DNA from 2 places in the Arthrobacter sp. SDR-2R genome. Region 1 is predicted to be linked to the other one. Evidence: riboswitches for the same ligand, from Rfam matches in the RefSeq annotation. Region 1 holds a riboswitch; the other holds the start of a gene.
The links. A riboswitch is a leader RNA that binds a small molecule or an ion and turns the genes downstream of it on or off. The one in region 1 is predicted to bind glycine.

Region 1 (8,176 bases):
CGGCGGAGGCGGCGTTGGTGCCGTGCGCCGAGGCCGGGATCAGGCAGACGTTGCGCTGCTGCTCGCCCCGGGAATGGTGGTAGCCGCGGATCGCGAGCAGCCCGGCGAGCTCGCCCTGCGAGCCCGCGTTGGGCTGGATGGACACCTGGTCATACCCGGTGATCTCGGCGAGGTCCGCTTCCAGGCCGGCGATGAGTTCGCGCCAGCCTTCGGTCTGGGAGTCCGGGGCGAACGGGTGGATCGAGGCGAACTCCGGCCAGGAAATGGCTTCCATCTCGGCCGTGGCGTTCAGCTTCATGGTGCATGAACCCAGCGGGATCATGGTGCGGTCCAGCGCCAGGTCCCGGTCCGAGAGCTTGCGGATGTAACGCAGCAGCTGGGTTTCAGACCGGTGCGTGTTGAAGACCGGGTGCTGCAGGTAGTCGGAGGAACGCTCGACGGCGGCCTCCAGCCCAAAGCCCTGGCCCTCGCCCTGGACCTCGGCAACCGTGGCGCCAAAGACGTCGGCAACCTGGGCGACGATGGCCGCCGTCGTGGTTTCATCGAGGGCGATGCCTACGGTGTCGGCGTCGACGCTGCGCAGGTTGATGCCCCGCGCCTCGGCGTCGGCGATGATGCCAGCAGCCCGTCCGGGGACCCGGACCGTAAGGGTGTCGAAGAAGCTCGTGTGCAGCACCTCGACGCCGGCGGCCGCAAGCGAGGCCGCCAGGCTACGGGCGTGGCGGTGCGCCGTTTGGGCAATCGCCTTCAGGCCGTCGGGGCCGTGGTAAACGGCGTACATGGACGCAACGATGGCCAGCAGCGCCTGGGCGGTGCAGATGTTGGACGTGGCCTTCTCGCGGCGGATGTGCTGCTCGCGGGTCTGCAGTGCCAACCGGTAGGCAGGCGTGCCGGCGTCGTCCTTTGACACCCCAACCAGGCGGCCAGGCAAGGAACGCTCCAGGCCTTTGCGGACAGCCATGTAGGCGGCATGGGGGCCGCCGAAGAACAGCGGCACGCCAAAACGCTGGGCTGAGCCGACGGCAATGTCCGCGCCCTGCTCGCCCGGAGGGGTGATCAGTGTCAGGGCCAGCAGGTCCGCAGCCACGGTGACCAGCGCGCCCCGGTCCTTGGCAGCGGCGATCACGGCGGACTGGTCCCACACGCGGCCGGAGACCCCGGGCTGCTGCAGCACGATCCCGTTGATGTCGCCCTCGGGCAGGCCCTTGGACAGGTCGGCGACCTCCACCTCGAAGCCGAGCGCCTCCGCACGCCCCAGCACGATGGCGATGGTCTGCGGCAGCACGTCGATGTCCAGGACGGTCTTGCCGCCTGCCGCGGGCTTGGTCTTGTTGGCGCGGCGCATCAGCAGCACGGCCTCGGCCACCGCCGTTGCTTCATCCAGCAGCGAAGCGTTGGCGATGGGCAGGCCCACAAGGTCCTGCACCATGGTCTGGAAGTTCAGCAGCGCCTCAAGCCGGCCCTGCGAAATCTCCGGCTGGTAGGGCGTGTAGGCGGTGTACCAGGCCGGGGATTCCAGGATGTTGCGGCGGATCACCGGCGGAGTCACGGTGTCGTAGTAGCCCTGGCCGATCAGCTGCACCGCCGTCTTGTTCTTGGCGGCAAGCTTCCGCAGTTCCGTGAGGACTTCAACCTCACTGAGGGCGTCCTGCAGGCGAAGGGCGGTGTCCTGGCGGATGACCTTGGGAACCGCGGTGTCCACAAGGGAATCGACCGAGTCGTAGCCTACGGCTTTGAGCATGGTGTCGACGTCGGCCTGGCGGCGCGCGCCGATATGGCGGTCTACGAAAGTGGTGGAGGCTGGGGTAACCGACACGAAGGAACTCCATTTACTCAGGCGGCGAAGGGTACGCCACAGCTATTCGGGTTCCTCCCCGCTCTGTATTGGACCTGAGAGTTTCCGCGTTCCCTGCCTGGGCAGGACCCGCTTGCACCGTCGGTGAGCACAACAGTCCCTACCTCTCCAAAAGAGAATAAGACTGCCTGCTGCTTTCCAGAGGTGCCTCGCCGCGGCGGTACGGGGGCCTGCGAGATTCCTGGGGAGGATTTGCTCCTACGGCGCCTGCCTGTACTTCCGGCAGAACTCTCCCGCCGCAGATCAAAGGCTATTCATTTGTTGGATCATGAAGGCCGGTGACAGCCCTCACAACTTTCTATTGTCCTACGCGGCAACCCCTCCCGGCAAATGACGGAGCTACCTGCGGAGCCGTTCCAGCGCGGCCAGGAGTTCCTCCACGTCAGCGGCCGCTCCCCCGGCCGGCGCAGGGGCCACGGACAGCATGGCGTTGAAGTACAGGCCGTCCCCCATATAGAGGACTGCCTTGGCCAGCCCAGGTCCCACATCCGCAGCAATTTCGTCCAGCCAGCGCTGCTGGATGGCCGCGAAGCGGCGCCGCGTCTCCTCGTGGGCCACCTCTGCAAGCCGGGTGGCGGCCACGATGGCACGGTCCAAAGGGGTATCCGCCCAGACCGAGGAACGGATGAAGTAGGCCGCGGCGCCTTCAGCTGCCGACGCCATGGCATCGGCATCCTCGCTCGCCAGGCCCTCCAGGCGGTCAAGCAACACGGCAATCAGGGCTTCCTTGTTGGGAAAGTGGTAGAGGAGGCCGCCTTTGGATACGCCGGCCTTGCGCGCCACGGCATCGAGGGTGGCCGCCCGCTCACCCACTTCAATCAGCAGGGACTCGAAGGCGTCAAGGACCGCGTCACGGGCAACAGGCTTTCGGGGCATGCCCTCCATCATGCCCTCCCCCGTGCAGGAATAAGGAAAACCATCGCATTTTTAAACTATACCGTCCGGACGGTATAGTTATCTCATGACCACTTCCATCGAGAGTTCGGCAACCGGGCAGGCAAGCAGCACTTCCATGCGTCCTCCGTGGCGCGACTGGCTGGCGCTGGGGCTCCTGATGTTTCCCGTGCTGCTGGTGGCGGTGGACAACACCGCACTGACGTTCGCGCTGCCGGCCATCGCCCGGGCCCTGGAACCCACGGGCGTGCAGCTGCTGTGGATCGTTGACGCCTACCCCCTGGTGCTGGCCGGGCTGCTGGTATCAATGGGAAGCCTCGGCGACCGGATTGGGCGGCGGAGGCTGCTCATCCTTGGCAGCATCGGCTTTGCCGCGCTGTCCGTTGCGACGGCTTTTGCACCCGCGCCGGAATGGCTCATCGCCGGCCGCGCCGCCCTGGGATTCTTCGGCGCCATGCTGATGCCGTCCACCTTGTCGCTGATCCGCAACATTTTCCCCGAGCCCAATCGCCGCAGGCTGGCCGTCGCCATCTGGGCCGCCGGATTCTCCGGCGGCGCGGCCCTGGGTCCGATCTTCGGCGGCTGGCTGGTGGAGCACTTCTGGTGGGGTGCCGTCTTCCTGGTGGCGGTCCCCCTCATGCTCCCCCTGCTGGCGTTTGGACCGGCCCTCATCCCGGAATCGAAGGATCCGGCACCCGGCAAGGTGGACATCCCCAGCATCCTGCTCTCCATGCTGGTCATGGTGCCCGTTGTCTACGGGATCAAGGCAGTTGCCACCGAAGGTCCAGGGGCGGCAGGTCTGGGCGCCATCGCCTTCGGCCTGGCCACGGGGGCGGTGTTCGTGCAGCGGCAGCAGCGGCTGGCGCACCCCCTGCTGGACATGTCCCTGTTCCGGAACAGGGTGTTCAGCATGGCCATCAGCGCCAACATCCTTGCCCTGTTCTCCTTCAACGGCTTCATCCTGTTCCTCGCCCAGCACCTCCAACTCCTCGAGGGAATGACGCCGTCCGCAGCGGGCGTTGCCATGATCCCGGCACTGGCCGCCACGGTGGTGGCCGGCCTGGTGGTGGTGCCGCTGGTCCGCAAGGTCCGCCCGGGATACGTGGTGGCTGCGGGGTTGGCGTTCAGTGCCACCGGCTACACCATGGTGGCATTCGGGAATCACGACGGCGGCCCCTCGCTGCTGCTGGCAGCCCTGCTGGTCCTTGCACTGGGCGTGGGTACGGCCGAAACCATCTCCAACGACCTCATCCTCGGGTCCGCGCCGCCGGAGAAGTCAGGCGCTGCCGCGGCAATCTCCGAGACCGGCTACGAGGTGGGGTCGCTGCTGGGCACGGCGGTACTGGGCTCCATCCTGACGGCGTCCTACCAGCAGAACCTGCGGCTGCCCGCAGGCCTTGACGGCATGCTGCCCGGCTCCTCCCTGCACAGCGCGAGGGAAACACTTGCCGGCGCAGTGGAAGCAGCAAACCTGCTGCCCGCTTCCCTGTCGGACACCGTCCGGGACGCTGCGGCGTCAGCGTTTGATTCCGGCGTGCACATCACTGCGGCAATTGGGCTGGTACTGATGGCGACGGCGGCAGTCCTCGCCGCCGTCGTGCTGCGGAAGGTGCCGAAAGCGGCCTAACCAAGCGAAACAAAAAGGGCGCCTGGTACCGGATCAATTCCGATACCAGGCGCCCAAAGGGTCCAGGCGGGTGGCCGCCGGCTACTTGGAGTCGGCGGCTGTGACCTTGGCGGTCGGCTTCATGTTTTCAGCCTGCACCATCCAGGCAAACTGCTCCAGCCGGGCAATGAACTCGTGCAGGAGGTCCGCGGAGGTGGGATCCTCCTCGTCCACTTCGTCATGGACTTTGCGCATGGTGCCCACGGCGGCTTCCATGGCGGCAACGATCCGCTCGATGGCATCCGTGGTGCTGATCAGCCCTTCAGGGAACTGGGCCAGGCTGGTGGTTTCGGCAACGGTGGAGCTGCGGCCATCCGGGAGTGCATGCAGGGCGCGCATCCGTTCGGCTGTGTCGTCGGCGAACTGGCGGGCAGCGTCGACGATCTCATCAAGCTGCAGGTGCAGGTCGCGGAAGTTGGTGCCCACGATGTTCCAGTGCGCCTGCTTGCCCTGGACGTGCAGTTCGATCAGGTCGGCCAGGACAGCCTGCAGATTGTTGGTCAGTGTCGGTGAAGCTTTCATGCGTCCTCCTCAAGTGGTCCAATACGGCCGACGCTACCAGCCGAGCACGTAGCGGCGGCAGGGCTTTCGGCAATTTCTCAGTGAGCTTACTAATTTGGAAAGGAAGTCATAAACGAATGTGATTCATATTGCGTCTTGCATCACAGGTCCGGCACCCCCATACTAAATGAACGCCATTCATATAGTGACCTCCGTCTCACAGCCTTCCAGAAAGTGGTGCCATGACAGAGACAATCCGCACCAGTACGGCCAAACCCGGTCCGCACGCCCACGCCCCGTCCGCGGACGGCGTCAGCGCCAAAGGCCTCAAGGGCGGGCAGCTCGGGCTCCTCGCCGTCGTCGTCCTGGGCATTTCAACCATCGCCCCCGCCTACACCCTCACCAGCGCACTCGGACCCACCGTCAATGAAGCCGGACTCCAGTTGCCAGTCATCTTCCTGATCGGGTTCATCCCCATGATCCTGGTCTCGCTCGCCTACCGGGAGCTCAACGCCGACTCCCCGGACAGCGGCACAACCTTCACCTGGGTGACCAAAGCCTTCGGCCCCTGGGTCGGCTGGATGGGCGGCTGGGGCCTGCTGGCCGCCAACATCATCGTGCTGTCCAACCTGGCCGGCGTCGCCGTCGACTTCTTCTACCTCTTCCTGTCCCAGCTCACCGGCTCACCGGAACTGGCAGACCTGGCCGGCAACAAAGCGCTGAACGTCCTGACCTGCTTCGTGTTCGTGGCGCTGGCTGTTTGGGTCAGCTACCGCGGGCTGCACACCACCAAGGTGGTGCAGTACGGCCTGGTGGGCTTCCAGCTTCTGGTCCTGGGGCTGTTCGTCGCCATGGCCTTCGCCAACTGGTCCACGTCCGAAACGGCCATCCCGTTCAGCTGGGACTGGTTCGACGTCACGAAGATCGAGACGTTCGGCCAGATTGCCGCCGGCATCTCGCTGTCGATCTTCGTGTACTGGGGCTGGGATGTGTGCCTCACGGTCAACGAGGAAACAGCGAACGGCCAGAAGACGGCCGGACTGGCCGGCACCCTGACCGCCGTCATCGTCCTGGCCATCTACCTCCTGGTCAGCATCGCCACCATGATGTTCGCCGGCGTCGGGGACACCGGCAACGGCCTGAACAACGCCGACAACCAAGAGAACATCTTCACGGCCCTGGCCTCCCCCATCATGGGCCCCTTCGCCATCCTGATGTCCCTCGCCGTGCTGTCCAGTTCCGCGGCCTCCCTCCAGTCCACGTTCATGTCGCCGTCCCGAAGCCTGCTGGCCATGGCGCACTACGGCGCCCTGCCTGAACCGTTCAGCCGGATCAGCAGGAAGTTCGCGACGCCGGGCTACGCCACCATCGCCGCCGGCGTCCTGTCCGCCGGGTTCTACGCGGTGATGCACGTGGTCAGCGAAAACGTCCTGAATGACACCATCCTGGCCCTGGGTCTGATGATCTGCTTCTACTACGGCCTCACCGCGCTGGCCTGCACCTGGTACTTCCGCCACAGCCTGTTCAACAGCACCCGCCACTTCCTGCTGCGGCTGGTATGCCCGGTGGTGGGCGGCGTGGGCCTGTTCGTGGTGTTCGTCCAGACCGCCGTGGACAGCCTGGCGCCGGAGTTCGGCAGTGGTTCCGAGGTCTTCGGCGTGGGCCTGGTGTTCATCCTGGGCATCGGCATCCTGGCCCTGGGCGCCGTCGTCATGCTGGTCATGTCCCGCACGCACCCCGGCTTCTTCCGCGGCGAAACCCTCAAGCGGGACACCCCCGCGCTGGTAGTGCCGGAATAGATCGCTGAAGGCCGCCACAACGCTGCCTGAACGAAAAAGGTGCCGTGCCCCCATCAGGGGCACGGCACCTTTTTCGTTTTCACCAGTAGTGCGCCACGTCGATCACCAGGCGCGAGCCCGGGCCGGGACCGGCCAGGGTGAAGACCCGGAACGGCAGGCGGGCCCGGACGCCCAGACCGAGGCTTGTGTACCCCTCGAAGCTTCCGGCCGAAACCACCTGGCGGAACGTCTGGTAGCCGGCCACGTTGCTGAGTTCAGCCTTGTCCGCCGGGTTGTAGGTGGGGTTGCCGTTCTGGTCGTAGGACGGCGCCTTGATGCTGATATGCAGGCGCGCGCCGCCCCGTACCGGGATGAAGGCCCCGGAGCCTTCCTGCTCAATCCGCGGCACATACTGCACCGTGTAGGACACGGGGGGCCCGTTGAGGTCCACCACCAGCCGGTCGAAGCAGTAGTGCTGCCCGGTCCGGACATTGGTGACCGATGCGGTCCCCGTATCCTGCCCGGTCTTCGCAAGGGAGCCCCATGTGAGGCCGCAGTAGGGCGCCGCCGAGGCGGGTGCCTGGACCACGATTCCCAGCCCGGAAGCCAACAGGATTGCCGCGAGCCAGGTGAGGAACTTCTTCATAGCAGTGCCATCCACGACTAAAGACCATTGGATGCTTCCAGCGTAGGAGTGTCCGGACCGGGAAACGAGGGGGCATTTTGATAACGACGGCGTCCGGGGACAAAGCAGCGCCGGCCACCTCGGGGAGGTGGCCGGCGCCGGCAAAAATCAGGAAGACACTCAGCCTTCGCAGTCGCGGCAGTACTTCAGGCCGTCCTTTTCACGGGCAACCTGGGAGCGGTGCCGGACCAGGAAGCACGACGAGCAGGTGAACTCATCGGACTGCTCGGGAACCACAATGACGGTCAGTTCCTCATTGGACAGATCGGCGCCGGGCAGGTCGATGCCTTCAGCGGTGTCGTTCTCGTCGACATCGATAACCGCGGTCTGCGCGTTGCCGCCCCGTGACGCCTGGAGGGCCTCGAGAGAGTCGGCCGGCGACTCTTCTTCCTGCTTGCGTGGAGCATCGTAATCGGTAGCCATAGCGTGTTCACTTTCGTTGCTGCGCAGCGCCATTTCAGGCACCTCAGTGCAGCAGTTTAGGGCATTATCGCGCTACCGGCGCAATAGTGTGGCTAAGCAGACATTCTGCCGCTTCCGCCCGCTGTTCCTGCATGCCCGGACCGGGCCTGGTCGGCACCGAGGGACACTCCGCTCAAGGCCGGAAGCCAGCCCCACCGGGTGGCGTCGGCCATGGCGCCGGCGGCACTGGACTCGGATTCGTAGGTGAAGGTGTCCAGCAGCCAGTCGCGGAGCCGGATGAGCAGGGTAGCCGTCATGCACTGAAAACTACGCAGCGATTGTTGTGGCCACGTTTCGCGCCGGTCTCCCCCGGATTAAATCAGCTGCCGGCAGGA
Region 2 (8,176 bases), 370 kb from region 1:
CCGAACCCGCGGGTGGCCAGTGCGGGCGTGCCGATGCGCAGGCCTGAGGTGACCATCGGCGGGCGGGGGTCGAAGGGAACGGCGTTGCGGTTGACGGTGATGTCAATGGCGGCGAGCCGGTCTTCGGCCTGCTGCCCGTCGAGGTCGCAGTTGCGCAGGTCAACGAGGACCAGGTGCACGTCGGTGCCGCCCGAGATCACGCTGATGCCCTTGGCGGTGACGTCCGGCTGGACCAGGCGTTCCGCCAGGAGGCGGGCACCGGCAAGGACTCGCTCCTGCCGCTCGCGGAACTCTTCGGACGCTGCGATCTTGAACGCCACGGCCTTGCCGGCGATCACGTGTTCCAGCGGGCCACCCTGCTGACCGGGAAACACAGCCGAGTTGATCTTCTTGGCGATGTCGGCGTCGTTGGTCAGGATGATGCCGCCGCGCGGACCGGCCAGGGTCTTGTGCGTGGTGGACGTGGTGACGTGGGCGTGCGGCACCGGCGACGGGTGCAGCCCGGCCGCCACCAGTCCGGCGAAGTGCGCCATATCCACCATCAGGTAGGCCCCCACGGAGTCGGCGATCCGGCGGAATTCTGCGAAGTCGAGCTGGCGGGCGTAAGCGGACCAGCCGGCCACGATCAGCTGAGGCTTGTGCTCCTGGGCCAGCCGTTCCACCTCTGCCATGTCGATGGTGTGGGTGTCCTCGCGGACCTGGTACGGGACCACGTTGTAGAGCCTGCCGGAGAAGTTGATCCGCATGCCGTGGGTCAGGTGGCCGCCGTGCGCCAGGTTGAGGCCCATGATGGTGTCGCCGGGCTTGATCAGGGCGTGCATGGCGGCGGCGTTGGCCTGTGCACCGGAGTGTGGTTGGACGTTGGCGAACCCGGCGCCGAAGAGGGCTTTGACGCGGTCGATGGCGAGTTGCTCGATGACGTCCACGTGCTCGCAGCCGCCGTAGTAGCGCTTGCCGGGGTAGCCTTCGGCGTACTTGTTGGTCAGGACCGAGCCCTGGGCCTGCATGACCGCAGCGGCCGTGTGGTTCTCGGACGCGATCATCTCCAGGCCGTCGCGCTGGCGGCCAAGCTCGTCGTCAATCTTCGCGGCAACCTCAGGGTCCAGGATGGACAGGTCGGCGTTCAGGCTTGGGGAGGCCACCTGCTCGAAGGCGCCCACTTCTGCCGGGGCGCTCACAGCTCGCCGCCGTTTGCTGCTGCGTATTCCTCTGCCGACATGAGCGGGCCTTCCTCGGTAACGGCCACCTTGAAGAGCCAGCCCGCACCGTAGGGATCGCTGTTGATCAGGGCGGGGTCCGTGACCACGCCGTCGTTGATCTCGGTGACCTCACCGGTCACGGGGGCGTAGAGGTCGGAGACGGATTTGGTGGATTCCACCTCGCCGCAGGTCTCGCCGGCCGTCACGGTGGAGCCGACCTCGGGGAGGTCCACGTACACGATGTCGCCCAGGGCGTCGGCAGCAACGGCGGAAATCCCGATCCCCGCGGGGCCGGATCCGTCAACAGCAACCCACTCGTGCTCGGCGGAGTACTTCAGTTCAGAAACAACTTTGCTCATTGTCTACTTTCCTTCTCTTCAAAACCTGTGGTGGTTGGGCGAAATCGATTTACTTCTGGCGCTTGTAAAAGGGGAGGGGGACGACTTCGAAGCGCTCGGGCTTGCCGCGGAGGTCGATGTCCAGGACGGTCCCGACTTCAGCAAATTCGACGTCGACGTAGGCCATGGCGATGGGGTATCCGAGGGTGGGGGAGGGCTGGCCGGAGGTTACTTCGCCCACCAGGGTGCCGTCCTTGAGGACGGGGTAATGGGCGCGGGCAGCGCGGCGTCCGGCACCCTTGAGGCCCACCAGCTTCTGCCCGATGCTTGAACCGACTCCTGCGGCCTTGATGGCGGCCAGGGCGTCCTTGCCTACGAAGCCGCTCTCCTTCGCCAGCGACACCACGGGGCCCAGGCCGGCCGCGTAGGCGTTGACGTGGCGGGAGAGTTCGTTGCCGTAGAGCGGCATCCCGGCTTCGAGGCGGAGCGAGTCGCGTGCGGCCAGTCCGGCTGGAACCAGGCCGGAGCCTTCGCCGGCCTGGAGCAGGGCCTCCCACAGTGCGGGGGCGTCCAGGTTGGGAACGTAGATCTCGAAGCCGTCCTCGCCGGTGTAGCCGGTCCGGGCCACGAGCAGGTCCTGGACCGTACCGTTGACGGCGATGCCCACCTCGACGGCGGCGTAGTACTTGAGCCCGGTGAGCAGTGCGTGCTGTTCGGCCGGGACCAGCGTCAGGAGGATCGCTTCGGAATTCGGTCCCTGGACGGCGATCAGCGAGGTGTCGGCGGAGGCGTCCTCCACAATGACGTCGAAGGCGGCGGCGCGTTCCAGCAGTTCCTTGGCCACCACTGCGGCGTTGCCCGCGTTGGGCACCACCAGGTACCTGTCCACGCCCTCTTCGGGGGATGGCCGGCGGTAGGTGATGAGGTCGTCGATGATGCCGCCATCGGCGTTGCAGATCAGCGAGTACTTTGCCTTGCCCACGGCCACCGCGGACAGTTTGCCGGCAAGGGCGTAGTCCAGGAACGCGGCGGCGTCGGCGCCGGTCACCCAGACCTCGCCCATGTGGGAGAGGTCGAACAGGCCGGCCGCCCTGCGCACGGCATGGTGTTCCGCGAGTTCAGACTCGTACTTGAGCGGCATCTGCCACCCGCCGAAGTCCGTGAACGAGGCCCCGGCCTTCTTGTGCTGCTCGAAAAGAGCGGTGTAGTTCTCAGTCATTGGAAGTCCTCAGTTCTCAAATTCGGCTGTGCTGTCCTCGAACGCTTCGAGGGGCGGGCAGGAGCAGACCAGGTTCCGGTCGCCGGCGGCGCCGTCGATCCGGCCGACGGGCGGGAAGTACTTGTCCTGGCGGAGCGAGGCAACGGGGAAGGCCGCCTGCTCCCGCGGGTAGGCGCGGTCCCAGTCAGAGCTGACGACGGCGGCCGCCGTGTGGGGTGCGTTGCGCACCGGGGATGCCTCCAGGGTGATGTCGCCGTTGGCCACCTGGTCGATTTCCTTGCGGATGCTGATCATGGCCTCGATGAAGCGGTCGATCTCGGCCAGGTCCTCTGACTCGGTGGGCTCCACCATCAGCGTGCCCGCGACAGGGAACGAAAGGGTGGGGGCGTGGAAACCGAAGTCGATCAGCCGCTTGGCCACGTCCTCGGCCGTGACTCCCGTCTTCGCCGTGAGTTCGCGCAGGTCCAGGATGCACTCGTGCGCCACCAGCCCGCCTTCACCGGTGTAGAGGACCGGGAAGTATTCGTTCAGGCGGGACGCGACGTAGTTGGCCGCCAGCAGCGCGGACTTGGTGGCCTCGGTCAGGCCCTCACCGCCCATCAGCTTCACGTAGGCCCAGGAAATCGGCAGGACGCCGGCCGAACCGAACCGGGACGCCGAGATCGCCACACCGTGCCCGGCTTCGTGCGCCGCCTTGTTCGCGTCGCCCGGCATGAACGGTGCCAGGTGCGCCTTGGCGGCAACGGGCCCGACGCCGGGTCCCCCGCCGCCGTGCGGGATGCAGAAGGTCTTGTGCAGGTTCAGGTGGGACACGTCCCCGCCGAACTGGCCCGGCTGGGCCAGCCCTACCAGGGCGTTGAGGTTGGCGCCGTCGATGTAGACCTGGCCGCCCGCGGCGTGCACAGCGTCACAGACTTCGCGGACATCCCCATCGTAGACACCGTGGGTGGAGGGGTAGGTGATCATGATGGCCGAGAGGACGTCCTTGTTGGCCTCGATCTTGGCCGTCAGGTCGTCGTGGTCGATGGTGCCGTCGGCAGCCGTGGCCACGACGACCACCTTCATGCCCGCGAGCACGGCGGAGGCGGCGTTGGTGCCGTGCGCCGAGGCCGGGATCAGGCAGACGTTGCGCTGCTGCTCGCCCCGGGAATGGTGGTAGCCGCGGATCGCGAGCAGCCCGGCGAGTTCGCCCTGCGAGCCCGCGTTGGGCTGGATGGACACCTGGTCATACCCGGTGATCGTGGCGAGGTCCGCTTCCAGGCCGGCGATGAGTTCGCGCCAGCCTTCGGTCTGGGAGTCCGGGGCGAACGGGTGGATCGAGGCGAACTCCGGCCAGGAAATGGCTTCCATCTCGGCCGTGGCGTTCAGCTTCATGGTGCATGAACCCAGCGGGATCATGGTGCGGTCCAGCGCCAGGTCGCGGTCCGAGAGCTTGCGGATGTAACGCAGCAGCTGGGTTTCAGACCGGTGCGTGTTGAAGACCGGGTGCTGCAGGTAGGCCGAGGTGCGCACAATGGTGTCGGGCAGTTCGAATCCCTGGGCGTCACCCACCGGACCGGCGCCAAAGGCGACGGCGACGGCGGAAAGTGTTGCCGCCGTCGTCGTCTCATCAACGGAGACGCCCACCGTGTCCGGATCGATGAAGCGCAGGTTGATGCCGCGGGCTTCAGCGGCGGTGATCACCTTGGCGGCCTTGCCCGGAACGCGGACGGTGAGGGTGTCGAAGAAGGAGTCCGTGACCAGTTCGCGGCCCAGTGACGTGAGTGCTGTTGCCAGGACCCTGGCCTTGTGGTGTACGGTCTCTGCGATCGCCTTCAGGCCGTCGGGGCCGTGGTAAACGGCGTAGAAGGAGGACACGATGGCCAGCAGCGCCTGGGCGGTGCAGATGTTGGACGTGGCCTTCTCGCGGCGGATGTGCTGCTCGCGGGTCTGCAGGGCCAACCGGTAGGCAGGCGTGCCGGCGTTGTCCTTGGAGACGCCCACGATCCTGCCCGGGAGGGTACGTTCCATTCCCTTTTGGACGGTCATGTAGGCGGCGTGCGGCCCCCCAAAGAACAGCGGCACGCCAAAACGCTGGGTGGAGCCGACGGCAATGTCCGCGCCCTGCTCGCCCGGAGGGGTGATCAGTGTCAGGGCCAGCAGGTCCGCAGCCACGGTGACCAGCGCGCCGCGCTCCTTGGCTTCGGCGATGACGGCGGACTGGTCCCAGACGCGGCCGGAGACGCCGGGCTGCTGCAGGACGACGCCGTTGATGTCGCCGTCGGGAAGTCCGTTGGTGAGGTCTGCAATTTCCACCTCGAAGCCCAGGGCTTCGGCGCGGCCCAGCACGATGGCGATGGTCTGCGGCAGGAGGTCGGCGTCGAGGACGGTCTTGCCGTCCTTCGCAGTCTTGGACTTGTTGGCGCGGCGCATCAGCAGCACGGCTTCGGCGACGGCGGTGGCTTCGTCGAGGAGGGAGGCGTTTGCTACCGGGAGCGCCGTCAGGTCCTGCACCATGGTCTGGAAGTTCAGCAGCGCCTCAAGCCGGCCCTGGGAAATCTCCGGCTGGTAGGGCGTGTAGGCGGTGTACCAGGCCGGGGATTCCAGGATGTTGCGGCGGATCACCGGCGGAGTCACGGTGTCGTAGTAGCCCTGGCCGATCATCTGGACTGCCGTCTTGTTCTTGGCGGCAAGCTTCCGCAGTTCCGTGAGGACTTCAACCTCGCTGAGGGCGTCGGTCAGCTTGAGCGCAGTTTCCTGGCGGATGGGCGCGGGGACGGCCACGTCAACCAGGCCATCCAGGCTGTCGTAGCCGATGGCCTTGAGCATGGTGTCGATGTCGGCCTGGCGGCGCGCGCCGATATGGCGGTCAACAAACGATGTTGGATGCGAATGAATCGTCATGAGGAACTCCAGATCTGGCCGGCCGAAGGTGGCACGGCGTGGGATGGGTTCCTCCCCGCTCTGTATTGGACCTGAGAGATTCCGCGTTGCCTGCTGTTGGCAGGGGACCGCTTGCACCGTCGGTGAACCAGGCAGAAGCCTGATTGCTTTCCAGAGTCGCCTCGCCGTGACGGTACGGGGGCCTGAGAGATTCCTGGGGAGGATTTGCTCCTACGGCGCCTGACCGGTGTTTCGCCGGGAGGACTCTCCCGTCACAGCTCGAAAGGCTTATTCAAATGTGGGTGATTCGGCTCACAAGGTACCGGGATAGACTCGTCCGTGGCAAATCGGGCGGCTTCCGTGCGGGGCTCGAGGGGCACGTGACGCCGTTCTTCCCCGCTTGTGTCGGGAGGGGTTTGACATTCGATCGTGACGGACACCACACTGAACCCCGGGAATGGCGCCGCCGGTGGCTGGCTCAGCGTATCCGGAGCAGCCCACCAGTCGGCGCCTGTCCCATTGCATGACCGGCCGTGGCCCAAAAAGCCTGCGGCTTCCAACTGAATACGCCTTCGACCTGCGGCGGGAGAGCCCTGCCGGGTACATCCAGCAGGCGCCGTAGGAGCAAACCCTCCCCAGGAAACTCTCAGGCCCACGTACCGCCGCGGACAGGCAACTCTGGAAAGCAGCCGGGCATGACCCTGGCTCACCGGCGGTGCAAGCGGCTTTTGCTGCGGAAACTCTCAGGTCCACTACAGAGCGGGGAGGAACCAAATCTTTTGCGGCACCCAAAAGCCGCTTTATCGATGGAGTTCCTCATGGCGATTCATCCCCCCACGTCCAACGGCGAACCAGCCCGCAGCCAAGGCGCTGCCACGGCAGCCCGCAGCGAGCCTCCCCACCTGGAGCGGCAGCTCACCAACCGGCATATCCAGCTCATCGCCATCGGCGGCGCGATCGGCAGGGCCTGTTCATGGGTTCCGGCAAGACCATCTCCGCGGCCGGCCCATCCGTGATCTTCGTATACATGATCATCGGCTTTATGCTTTTCTTCGTCATGCGGGCCATGGGTGAACTGCTGCTCAGCAACCTGAACTACAAGTCCTTCAGTGATTTCGCCGCCGATCTCCTGGGGCCGTGGGCCGGATTCTTCACCGGCTGGACGTACTGGTTCTGCTGGGTGATCACCGGAATCGCCGACGTCATCGCCATCGCAGGGTACTCAAAGGAACTTTGGCCGGCGCTGCCACTTTGGATCCCGGGCCTGGCCACGGTGGGCATCCTGCTCCTGCTGAACCTCGCCACCGTCAAGGCGTTCGGCGAGACCGAGTTCTGGTTCGCCCTCATCAAGATCGTCGCCATCGCAGCCCTGATCATCGTGGGACTCTTCATGATCTTCACCGGTTTCCAGAGCGACGCGGGCACCGCAAGCTTCACCAACCTGTGGAGCCATGGCGGGTTCTTCCCCAATGAGTTCATGGGCTTCGTGGCCGGATTCCAGATCGCAGTCTTCGCCTTCGTAGGCATCGAACTGGTGGGAACCACCGCCGCCGAGGCCAAGAACCCCGAGCGCACGCTGCCCAAGGCCATCAACGCCATCCCCGTCCGCGTGCTGCTCTTCTATGTCGGTGCGCTGGTCATCCTGATGGCGGTCACCCCGTGGACCCAGTTCGCCGCCGGCCACAGCCCCTTTATCGGGATGTTCTCCCTGGCCGGCCTCGGCGCCGCGGCCACGGTGGTCAACCTGGTGGTCCTGACTTCGGCGATGTCCTCCGCGAACTCCGGCATCTACTCCACGTCCCGCATGGTCTTCGGCCTGGCCCAGGAAGGCGACGCCCCCGGTATCTTCAGCCGGCTCTCCACGAGGAAGGTGCCCAGCAACGCGCTGTTCCTGTCCTGCGTCCTGCTGCTGTCCGGCGTCGTACTCATGTATGCCGGCCAGGATGTCGGCATGGCCTTTGAAATGGTGACCACCGTGTCTGCGGTCTGCTTCGTCTTCGTCTGGTCGATCATCCTCGCCAGCTACATCTCCTTCCGGCGCCGCCGGCCGCACCTGCATGCGGCGTCGAAGTTCAAGATGCCCGGTGGCATTCCCGCCGTGTGGGTGGTGTACGCATTCTTTGCCTTCGTCCTTTGGGCCCTTACCACCCAGCCCGACACTCTCGTTGCACTGCTGGTAACCCCCATCTGGTTCGTCATCCTGGGCGTGGCTTGGGCCATCCTGCGGCGCCGTCCCGCCCACCTGGCCCGCTTCGAGGTCTTCCGTGCCGAGCTTCAGGCAGACCAGGCCACTGCCGCGCGCAGCGGCGGCCAGGACGCCGGGGCGGCGGGGCGCGAGGTCCAGCAGGCCGGGAAGTAACGTCCGACGGCGGGTTGCAGCGGCGGCGGTGAGGTGCAGGTACCGCATCCTGCCGCCGCAGCCCGCCGGACGAAGCCACGGCCCGGAAGTTAAGCATGCTTAGTGTCTATCCACATAGGATGGAAAGGCACGGCAGCCTAGCCGCTGCAGGTCGATTTGAATGAAGGTGACCATGGCCCGGCGCAGCAACCCCGCAGTA

Region 2: linked by a shared signal. The riboswitch ahead of AC3ANU_RS20425 (amino acid permease) and the one ahead of gcvP (aminomethyl-transferring glycine dehydrogenase) in region 1 are both predicted to bind glycine.

Annotation. Positions count from the first base shown of each region.
Region 1 covers NZ_CM173231.1:4,055,250-4,063,425, forward strand. The annotation lists gene gcvP (aminomethyl-transferring glycine dehydrogenase) at 1-1,816, opposite strand, end outside; glycine riboswitch at 1,870-1,977, opposite strand; glycine riboswitch at 2,004-2,101, opposite strand; gene AC3ANU_RS18725 (TetR/AcrR family transcriptional regulator) at 2,195-2,731, opposite strand; gene AC3ANU_RS18730 (MFS transporter) at 2,817-4,376, shown strand; gene AC3ANU_RS18735 (Dps family protein) at 4,458-4,937, opposite strand; gene AC3ANU_RS18740 (APC family permease) at 5,159-6,715, shown strand; gene AC3ANU_RS18745 (AMIN-like domain-containing (lipo)protein) at 6,795-7,340, opposite strand; gene AC3ANU_RS18750 (DUF4193 domain-containing protein) at 7,500-7,802, opposite strand; gene AC3ANU_RS18755 (hypothetical protein) at 7,895-8,098, opposite strand.
Region 2 covers NZ_CM173231.1:4,420,414-4,428,589, reverse strand. The annotation lists gene glyA (serine hydroxymethyltransferase) at 1-1,178, opposite strand, end outside; gene gcvH (glycine cleavage system protein GcvH) at 1,175-1,558, opposite strand; gene gcvT (glycine cleavage system aminomethyltransferase GcvT) at 1,608-2,756, opposite strand; gene gcvP (aminomethyl-transferring glycine dehydrogenase) at 2,766-5,639, opposite strand; glycine riboswitch at 5,800-5,900, opposite strand; glycine riboswitch at 6,192-6,290, shown strand; glycine riboswitch at 6,291-6,386, shown strand; partial or broken gene AC3ANU_RS20425 (amino acid permease) at 6,437-7,977, shown strand; gene AC3ANU_RS20420 (hypothetical protein) at 8,150-8,176, shown strand, end outside.